3 regions of the Peribacillus sp. JNUCC41 genome follow, and region 3 is predicted to be linked to each of the others. Evidence: predicted binding sites of a transcription regulator. Region 3 holds the regulator's gene; each other region holds the start of a gene.
The links. Region 3 encodes CtsR, which represses protease genes until heat stress. Its sites were predicted from a motif close to ATGGTCAATAAAGGTCAAACA; they were not measured.
Positions count from the first base shown of each region.

Region 1: the regulator CtsR is predicted to act here: its motif matches at 1,998-2,018, upstream of clpP (ATP-dependent Clp endopeptidase proteolytic subunit ClpP).
Region 2: the regulator CtsR is predicted to act here: its motif matches at 1,909-1,929, upstream of clpB (ATP-dependent chaperone ClpB).

Region 1 covers NZ_CP062163.1:1,472,649-1,475,826, reverse strand. Annotated here, with positions in the region: gene whiA (DNA-binding protein WhiA) at 1-951, shown strand, start outside; gene JNUCC41_RS07385 (HPr family phosphocarrier protein) at 972-1,229, shown strand; gene clpP (ATP-dependent Clp endopeptidase proteolytic subunit ClpP) at 1,327-1,935, opposite strand; tRNA gene JNUCC41_RS07375 (tRNA-Arg) at 2,225-2,296, shown strand; gene rpoN (RNA polymerase factor sigma-54) at 2,614-3,178, shown strand, end outside.
Region 2 covers NZ_CP062163.1:3,090,965-3,094,142, reverse strand. Annotated here, with positions in the region: gene clpB (ATP-dependent chaperone ClpB) at 1-1,864, opposite strand, end outside; gene JNUCC41_RS15025 (FAD-dependent monooxygenase) at 2,482-3,178, opposite strand, start outside.
Region 3 covers NZ_CP062163.1:1,914,702-1,917,879, forward strand. Annotated here, with positions in the region: rRNA gene JNUCC41_RS09495 (23S ribosomal RNA) at 1-1,139, shown strand, start outside; rRNA gene rrf (5S ribosomal RNA) at 1,204-1,319, shown strand; gene JNUCC41_RS09505 (CtsR family transcriptional regulator) at 1,662-2,123, shown strand; gene JNUCC41_RS09510 (protein-arginine kinase activator protein McsA) at 2,145-2,696, shown strand; gene JNUCC41_RS09515 (protein-arginine kinase McsB) at 2,693-3,178, shown strand, end outside.

The DNA.
Region 1 (3,178 bases), 440 kb from region 3:
TCTTTTGCTTCAGAAACGAAAAAAGAGCTTACTACATTAGAGGGAAAGGATTGCTGCGGTAAGGCGGAATTGTGTGCGCTTATCCGGATGAACGGATCCCTTTCATTTTCTAATCGGAAGCTTGTTGTGGATATTCAAACTGAAAATGCTGCGATTGCCAGAAGGATTTATACGCTGCTGAAAAAAAGTTATGAGGTCCAGGTCGAGCTGTTGGTCCGTAAAAAGATGAAGCTTAAAAAGAATAATGTATATATTGTAAGGATGTCATCCGGAGGGCAGCGGGTTTTAACCGATTTGGAAATTTTAGGCGATGGCTTTGAAATTCTCCATGATATATCCGATACTATTGTTGGGAAGAAATGCTGTAAGCGTTCTTATCTGAGAGGTGCATTCCTTGCGGGGGGTTCGGTAAATAATCCGGAAACGTCTTCCTATCACCTCGAGATTTTCTCACTTTATAAAGAGCACAATGATGCCCTATGTGAGCTAATGAATAAGTTTGGCTTGAAAGCCAAGACACTTGAACGCAAGAAAGGGTACATCATTTATTTGAAAGAAGCCGAAAAAATTGCCGAGTTTTTAAGCATAGTTGGCGCCCATTCAGCTTTATTAAGGTTCGAGGATGTACGGATTGTCCGTGATATGCGTAATTCAGTGAATCGGCTTGTGAATTGTGAAACAGCCAATTTGAACAAAACGATCGGGGCCTCATTGCGCCAGGTCGAAAATATCCATTATATTGAGGATACGGTAGGGCTAAGCATATTACCGGATAAGCTTCGGGAAATTGCGGAGCTTAGGATAGCGTTTCAGGATATAACCTTAAAGGAACTTGGGGAAATGGTATCCGGGGGAACCATCAGTAAGTCCGGGATTAATCACCGATTACGAAAGATTGATGAAATAGCTGACAGACTCCGTGGGGGAGAGGCTATTGCTGCGAAAAAATAAAGCTAACAGGGGAGATCAAGATGGTGGAAAAACAAGTTGAGGTTAAATTGAAGACGGGTTTGCAAGCGCGGCCGGCGGCTCTTTTTGTACAAGAAGCTAACCGCTTTCATTCAGATGTTTTTCTTGAAAAAGAAGGAAAGAAAGTGAATGCAAAAAGTATAATGGGGTTAATGAGCCTTGCCATCAGTTCTGGCGTGTCCGTGAAGTTGATTGTCGAAGGACGCGATGAAAAAGAAGCGTTAGAGGCATTGGAAGAGTTCGTTCAGCAAGAAGGTTAAAAGAAAAGGATGCCTAAAGGTGCATCCTTTTCTTTTATCATGTAAAAAAGGCTCCGGAAGTCGCTTGAGGCGATCTCCGGAGCCTTTTGTTGCATAATCATTTAGAGTCTTTTTTGTCATCAAGGATGCTGCGCGTGATGACTTTGTCAATCAAGCCATATTCAAGAGCTCTTTCGGAAGTCATGAAGTTATCACGCTCCGTATCTCTTTGAAGGACTTCAATAGGTTGACCAGTGCGTTCTGCCAGGATTTGGTTCAGTTTATCTTTCAAGTGAAGGATACGGCGGGCAGCAATTTCAATTTCCGTAGCTTGACCTTGAGCTCCTCCAAGCGGTTGGTGAATCATGACTTCACTGTTTGGCAACGCATAACGTTTGCCTTTTTCGCCAGCAGCCAATAGGAAAGCGCCCATGGAAGCGGCCATACCGATGCATACTGTGGATACATTTGGTTTGATATATTGCATAGTATCGTAAATGGCCATACCGGAAGTGATGCTTCCGCCAGGGCTGTTGATGTATAGAGTGATATCTTTTTCAGGATTTTCCGCTTCTAAAAATAGTAATTGAGCAACAATAGAGTTGGAAACATTATCGTCAATTGCACTTCCTAGCATAATGATCCGGTCTTTTAATAAACGGGAGTAAATATCGTAGGCGCGCTCCCCACGACTTGTTTGTTCGATAACTGTAGGAATTAAATTCATGTTCATTTCCTCCTTCGATTAAGAGAATCATTTAAATTCTTTATGTATGTATGATACACTTTTTGGTCAATTTAGGTCAAACAAAACAAATCCTATAATGAATAATTTGTTCGACAATTTTCTGGCTAAGGCTCCTTCCCGATAGATTACTTTATCTATTATGCCGTACAGGGATGAATTTCCATATTACCCATAATACCCAAAAGTCAAAGTTTTAAACCTGATAACCCTTGCAAAGAAGGGGATTCTATCATATAATGAAGTCTGTTGAAAAAATATTTTCTGTTACGCCCTCGTAGTGCAACGGATAGAACGCAAGCCTCCGAAGCTTGAAATGCAGGTTCGATTCCTGCCGAGGGCATTACCAATCTTCTGCTTAATAAAGTGGGGGATTTTTTATTGGGCATTTTTAAGCGGTTCCCCGAGATTTTTGGCGAATTCACTCGTTTTCCGTAATATTCCATCGAATCCTGTAATGTCATTCCCGTCTTGAAAATATTCGCCCGCACTATTGAAAAATGGTGATTTTTCAATAAAAGTAGTTGTTAAATTTGCATTTCTAACATATAGTATTTAAAACAAATAAACTATTCAGAAAAAAATCGTAAGCGTTTTCATGGGTTTTTGTGTAGAATTTTCTCCTGATAATGTAAAATGGAGTGGGGGAGGGATGAATCGATGAGTATGAATATGAAGGCAGGACTTTTTCAACAGCAAACATTAAAGATGGCAATGACCCAGGAGCTTATGCAAGCTATTACATTGCTGCAATACTCCTCGCAGGAGCTATCGGCTTTTTTAGAAAATAAAATGGTGGAGAATCCATTACTGTCCATAGATCAGCCAACAGCTTCTTTATTTCAGCCAACTTTTGACCGGAAAAAGGGTAAACGGACTCTTAAAAATACGTATGATGCCAACTATTGGATTGAACAGATCAGTGAAGATACTTTATCGCTTGAACAGCATATCATGTCCCAGGTGAATCACCAGCAGTTTTCAGGTGAGCAGCAGAAGGCAATGCTGCTATTAATTCATAACCTTGATGAAAACGGTTACTTAAGGACACAGCTGGATGATATATGCGTCCCAGGCATATCTCCGGCCGCTTTGGAAGAGAGTCTCTCGTTCTTACAGGAACTCGAGCCGCATGGCATTGGGGCGAGAAACCTTCAAGAATGCCTTTTGCTTCAGGTGAAAGCAGAAGGGGAGAACCTGCTGGCGGAATCGATCATAGAAAATC
Region 2 (3,178 bases), 1.2 Mb from region 3:
AAGCTTTTACCAATTCGGTTTTACCAACACCGGTCGGCCCAAGAAAAATGAATGAACCGATTGGTCTATTTGGATCTTTAATTCCCGCCCTTGCTCTTAAAACGGCATCGGATACGAGTTCCACCGCTTCTCCTTGACCTATTACGCGTTCATGCAGGATATCAGATAGGCGAAGCAGTTTCTCCCTTTCACTTTCCACCAGCTTGCTTATCGGTATTCCGGTCCACCTTGCAACAATCGAGGCAATTTCCTCCTCCGTCACTTCCTGGCGAAGCAATCGTGATTCCTTTTTTTCCTTTTCCAATTCGTCTTCCATTGTTTCCAATTCTTTTTGAAGCTGCGGAATCCTTCCATGCCGAAGTTCGGCTGCCCGGTTAAGGTCATAGTCATTCTCAGCCTGTTCCAGTTCATGACGCAGTTTCTCAAGCTCTTCACGTTTGTCCTGCACCTTTTGAAGTGCTGATTTCTCCATTTGCCACTTGGATTTCATGCTATTCGCTTGATCCTGAAGTTCTGATAGTTCTTTTTGAAGTACTTCCAGCCTTGCCTTGCTTTGTGGGTCCTCCTCATTTTTCAAGGCCGCTTCTTCAATTTCAAGTTGCATGACTTTTCTCGTGATTTCATCCAGCTCGGATGGCATTGAGTCGATTTCCATACGGATCATCGCACATGCTTCATCCACAAGATCTATCGCTTTATCCGGTAAAAACCGCTCCGTTATATAACGGTTCGAAAGGACGGAGGCCGCAACGATTGCCCGATCATGTATCCTGACGCCATGGTGAATTTCAAACCGTTCCTTTAATCCCCGCAGAATTGAAATCGTATCTTCCACATCCGGTTCGGGAACCAGAACCTGTTGGAAACGGCGCTCAAGAGCCGGATCCTTTTCAATATATTGCCGATATTCATCAAGGGTAGTTGCACCGATACAATGCAGCTCACCGCGCGCAAGCATCGGCTTTAACATATTTCCGGCATCAAGTGCGCCATCCGTTCTTCCTGCACCGACAATTGTGTGTAATTCATCAATGAATAAAAGAATTTTACCGTCACTCTTCTTGATCTCACTCAACACCGCTTTTAGGCGTTCCTCAAATTCACCGCGGAATTTGGCCCCTGCGACAAGTGCGCTCATATCTAGCGAAAAAACGGTCTTATCCTTTAAACCTTCCGGTACATCCTTCCTGACGATCCTTTGTGCCAGCCCCTCGACAATCGCTGTTTTACCTACTCCAGGTTCTCCAATCAATACAGGATTATTTTTCGTTTTACGTGAAAGGATTCGGATGACGTTACGGATTTCCGTATCTCGGCCAATTACTGGATCGACCTTCCCCGACTTAACCTCAGCAACGAGATCTCTGCCGTATTTTTTCAGTACTTCATAAGTGCTTTCAGGATTTTGACTAGTCACTCGCTGATTCCCCCTTATATCGTTTATAACCCGTTTTGCTTTATCATAATCAATTCCATATGTTGAAAAAAGCCTGTTTACATTTGTTTTATTGACCTGCAACGACGCAAGCAGTATATGTTCGACAGATAAATATTCATCCTCCCACATTTGCATTTCCTTTTCGGCAGCTGACAAAATTTGCTGTAAGGAGGTTGACATGTAAACCTGGGAAACACTCCCGCTCACTTCCGGTAATCGATCCAGTTCCTTATTTAGCTCTATATCAAATAGATTCATCGGTTTACCAGATTCCGATAAAATCCTGATTAATAAACTTTCATCCTGTTCCATTAAGACCTTTAATAAATGCAGCTCCGTCAACTCGGGATTCCCTCTATCTTTGGCTAGTTCCTGGCCGACAATGAACGCCTGTTGGGTTCTCTCCGTCATTTTATTAATATCCATCTTAAAACCTCCCATTCATCTACATCATGAACGAATCACCATTCGGTTTGACCAACTTTGACCTTTATAATTTCATTATACTTCTAATTTTCCCCATGTAAAGGAAAGTTATAAAAAATGCAGTAGGTATGGAGGATAAACGGAAAAAACCTTTCTTCAAATAGAAGAAAGGCACAAACTGTAGACAAACTCGATGGAAATCGAGTTTGTCTACAGTTTGTTTTAGGGTTTGTACATTTAAACGTTGATTTCCACTCCAGGCACTCGCTTTCCGCGGGCGGTCCGGGAGCCTCCTCGGCGCCTTTGCGCCTGCGGGGTCTCCCCAGGACTCGCTTTTCCCGCAAACCATTTGGTTCGTTTAATGGCGGCTGCCATTGACTTCTCTTTCATTTCCACACATGTGAAAGCCAGTGCGAATAAGCAGAGATTTGAAAAGAAAATCGTTCATAGGGAACACGAGCGTATCAATGACGCCTTCAAGTTGAAATAAATCAAGATCGTACAAAACAGTTTGCCTATTCATTCCACGAGCCGCAAATGCAGCTTATAAAACACAAGCGATAGAAGACTCATTTGTAAAATGTATAAAATCCCTGATTTGGATGAAACAAAACGGCTTATGCTTTTACGGCCGTTTTATTATAACCATGAAATTCATCGACGAATTGGAAATCTTTATCCGTGCGACCTGCAAGGATCGTATCCCTGAGCAGAATACCTGCATCGGTCGTATTGTGGATGATTTCCCCCCACATTCTTGCACTCGTTTGAACATTAGCTGTACGCGGAATGCGTTCCTCTTGATATTCCAAAAATGCCTGTTCAATGTCATTTCCATGCTTATGAAGCATATCCGACAAATAAGCTGCATCTTCTAAAGCCTGGCAAGCCCCTTGAGCCAAGTATTGAAGCATTGGATGTGCCGCATCGCCCGTAAGCGTAACCCTTCCTTTAGTCCAATTATCAATTGGTAACCGGTCATACATCGGCCAGCGGCGTTGCCTTTGAATGAATGAAATCGCATTCTGAACAAGCTCACATGTTCCGGCAAATACACTGTCCATTTCTTCCGGGGTTCCCCATTGATCAGTTTTTTCATTTTCTTCCGTGTATTGAGAACTTTTGAACACCACTACTTGGTTGTAAAGTTCCCCCCTTCTAACTGGGTATTGAACAAGATGAAGGTTTGGCCCAATCCACATATATACATCATCTAAATCTCCATGGCTCGTAACCTCTTCCATCGGAATCGCTCCCCTGTATGCAACATATTGAGAGCAGATCGGTTGATCTTCCACAAAAAGTTTTCGTGCC
Region 3 (3,178 bases):
TAGGCCCAGGCGACTGTTTAGCAAAAACACAGGTCTCTGCGAAGCCGCAAGGCGAAGTATAGGGGCTGACACCTGCCCGGTGCTGGAAGGTTAAGGGGAGAGGTTAGCGCAAGCGAAGCTTTGAACCGAAGCCCCAGTAAACGGCGGCCGTAACTATAACGGTCCTAAGGTAGCGAAATTCCTTGTCGGGTAAGTTCCGACCCGCACGAAAGGTGTAACGATCTGGGCACTGTCTCAACGAGAGACTCGGTGAAATTATAGTACCTGTGAAGATGCAGGTTACCCGCGACAGGACGGAAAGACCCCGTGGAGCTTTACTGCAGCCTGATATTGAATTTTGGTACAGCTTGTACAGGATAGGTAGGAGCCTGAGAAGCCGGAGCGCTAGCTTCGGTGGAGGCGTTGGTGGGATACTACCCTGGCTGTATTGAAATTCTAACCCGCGCCCCTTATCGGGGTGGGAGACAGTGTCAGGTGGGCAGTTTGACTGGGGCGGTCGCCTCCTAAAGAGTAACGGAGGCGCCCAAAGGTTCCCTCAGAATGGTTGGAAATCATTCGTAGAGTGTAAAGGCACAAGGGAGCTTGACTGCGAGACCTACAAGTCGAGCAGGGACGAAAGTCGGGCTTAGTGATCCGGTGGTTCCGCATGGAAGGGCCATCGCTCAACGGATAAAAGCTACCCCGGGGATAACAGGCTTATCTCCCCCAAGAGTCCACATCGACGGGGAGGTTTGGCACCTCGATGTCGGCTCATCGCATCCTGGGGCTGTAGTCGGTCCCAAGGGTTGGGCTGTTCGCCCATTAAAGCGGTACGCGAGCTGGGTTCAGAACGTCGTGAGACAGTTCGGTCCCTATCCGTCGCGGGCGCAGGAAATTTGAGAGGAGCTGTCCTTAGTACGAGAGGACCGGGATGGACGCACCGCTGGTGTACCAGTTGTCTTGCCAAAGGCATAGCTGGGTAGCTACGTGCGGACGGGATAAGTGCTGAAAGCATCTAAGCATGAAGCCCCCCTCAAGATGAGATTTCCCATGGCGCAAGCTAGTAAGATCCCTGAAAGATGATCAGGTTGATAGGTCAGAGGTGGAAGCGTGGCGACATGTGGAGCTGACTGATACTAATAGATCGAGGACTTAACCAACGCTTTTTAAAAAATGAAATACCTTCTTATTATCTAGTTTTGAAGGAACAACGTTCCTTTTATGTTTGGTGGCGATAGCGAAGAGGTCACACCCGTTCCCATTCCGAACACGGCAGTTAAGCTCTTCAGCGCCGATGGTAGTTGGGGGTTTCCCCCTGTGAGAGTAGGACGCCGCCAAGCCATTTAAAAAGATCAGCCATCCGGCTGGTCTTTTTTTGTTGTTCGTGATTAAAAAAAAGGTTTTTTATTTTCAGGGCCAGCATAGGGCTGGCCTTATTTGAATTGGGCCTAATTTAAAAGTGGTGAAACCTTAAGAGAGAAGAAAATATCAGGTTTTGTATTTATCTTTTTAGGGTATTTATGTAAGATATTTCAATTTTAATGTTCAATGGGGTATGTAACTACATATAATTTGGAGAAAATGGATAATACAGAAAAAGAAAGTGCGTTTAAGTTGCAAAATGCATTATTCCTTGTATAATAATAGTCAAATATAGTCAAAGTCAGAATGGAGGAGGCTGAGTGAGAAACATATCTGATGTTATCGAAACTTATTTGAAGCAAGTACTTGAAATAAGTCAAAAAGATATCTTAGAGATTAAAAGAAGTGAAATAGCAGATAAATTTCAGTGTGTTCCTTCTCAAATCAATTACGTAATCAATACCAGGTTTACCATCGAGAGAGGTTATGTTGTGGAGAGTAAGCGTGGTGGCGGCGGTTATATACGCATCATGAAAGTCGAATCACAGGATTCCGTGCAACTTATCAACCAATTATTATCGCTTATTGGTTCAAGGGTAACCCAATCGATGGCTGAAGGAGTAATTTCAAGGCTGATGAATGAAGACGTCATTAATGAAAGAGAAGCAAAGATAATGATGAGTGTCATAGATAGATCGGTGATTTATATCGACCTACCTGACCGCGATGAGCTTAGGGCAAGAATTTTAACTGCGATGCTTACGACTTTAAAATATAAATGAAACTGGCAGAGGTGATGAACGTTGATTTGCCAAGAATGTCATCAAAGGCCTGCTACCCTGCACTTCACCAAAATCATCAATGGAAAAAAGACAGAAGTCATGATTTGTGAGAAATGTGCCCAAGAAAAAGGTGAAATGTTTATGGATGCAGGTGGACCTGGTTTTTCAATAAATAATTTATTAGCAGGATTGTTGAATATGGAGTCGAATATTCAACAGACAAAGGCAAATGCATTTCCCAAAACGGAAGAGAGGCGTTGCCCGCATTGTCATCGATCTTATAAAGAGTTTGTCCATATTGGTAAGTTTGGCTGTGCCGAATGTTATAAAACGTTCAATGAACAGTTAAATCCCATTTTAAAGAGGGTTCACAGCGGCAATACAGCACATATAGGGAAAATTCCAAAAAGGATTGGTGGCAGCATATATCTTCGAAAGCAAATTTTGGATTTAAAAGAAGTTTTAAAGGTCCACATTGATCAAGAGGAGTTTGAGAAAGCGGCAGAGGTAAGAGATAAGGTTCGTTCCCTTGAAAAAAGGTATGAAGCGCAAGAGGGAGGCGAGGAATTATGAGCTTGGAAAAGTTTGTAGAAAACGCCCTGAGTTCCTGGATGAGTGCCGAAGGGCCGGAAATCGATATTGTATTGAGTTCGCGGATTCGGCTGGCCAGGAATTTTAAAGACTTTACCTTCCCAACCTCCTTTTCTAACGAAGAAGCTAAAAAAATCATTGAATTGGTCAAAAAAAGGATCGAAGAAGAAGTAACCCCGGAGATTGGAAAACTGGAACTTTTAGAAATCGACCAATTACAGCCACTTGAAAAGCGCGTTCTCGTTGAAAAGCATTTAATAAGTCCCCATTTAGTTGAAGATTCAGCGAAAAGCGCATGTCTCCTTTCGGAAAATGAAGAAATAAGTATCATGATAAACGAAGAGGATCATCTCCGTATTCAATGTTTAATGTCGGGGCTGCAGCTAAAGGAAACATTAAAGATTGCAAATGTTCTTGACGATTGGATTGAAGAATCCATAGACTATGCATATGATGAGGAAAGA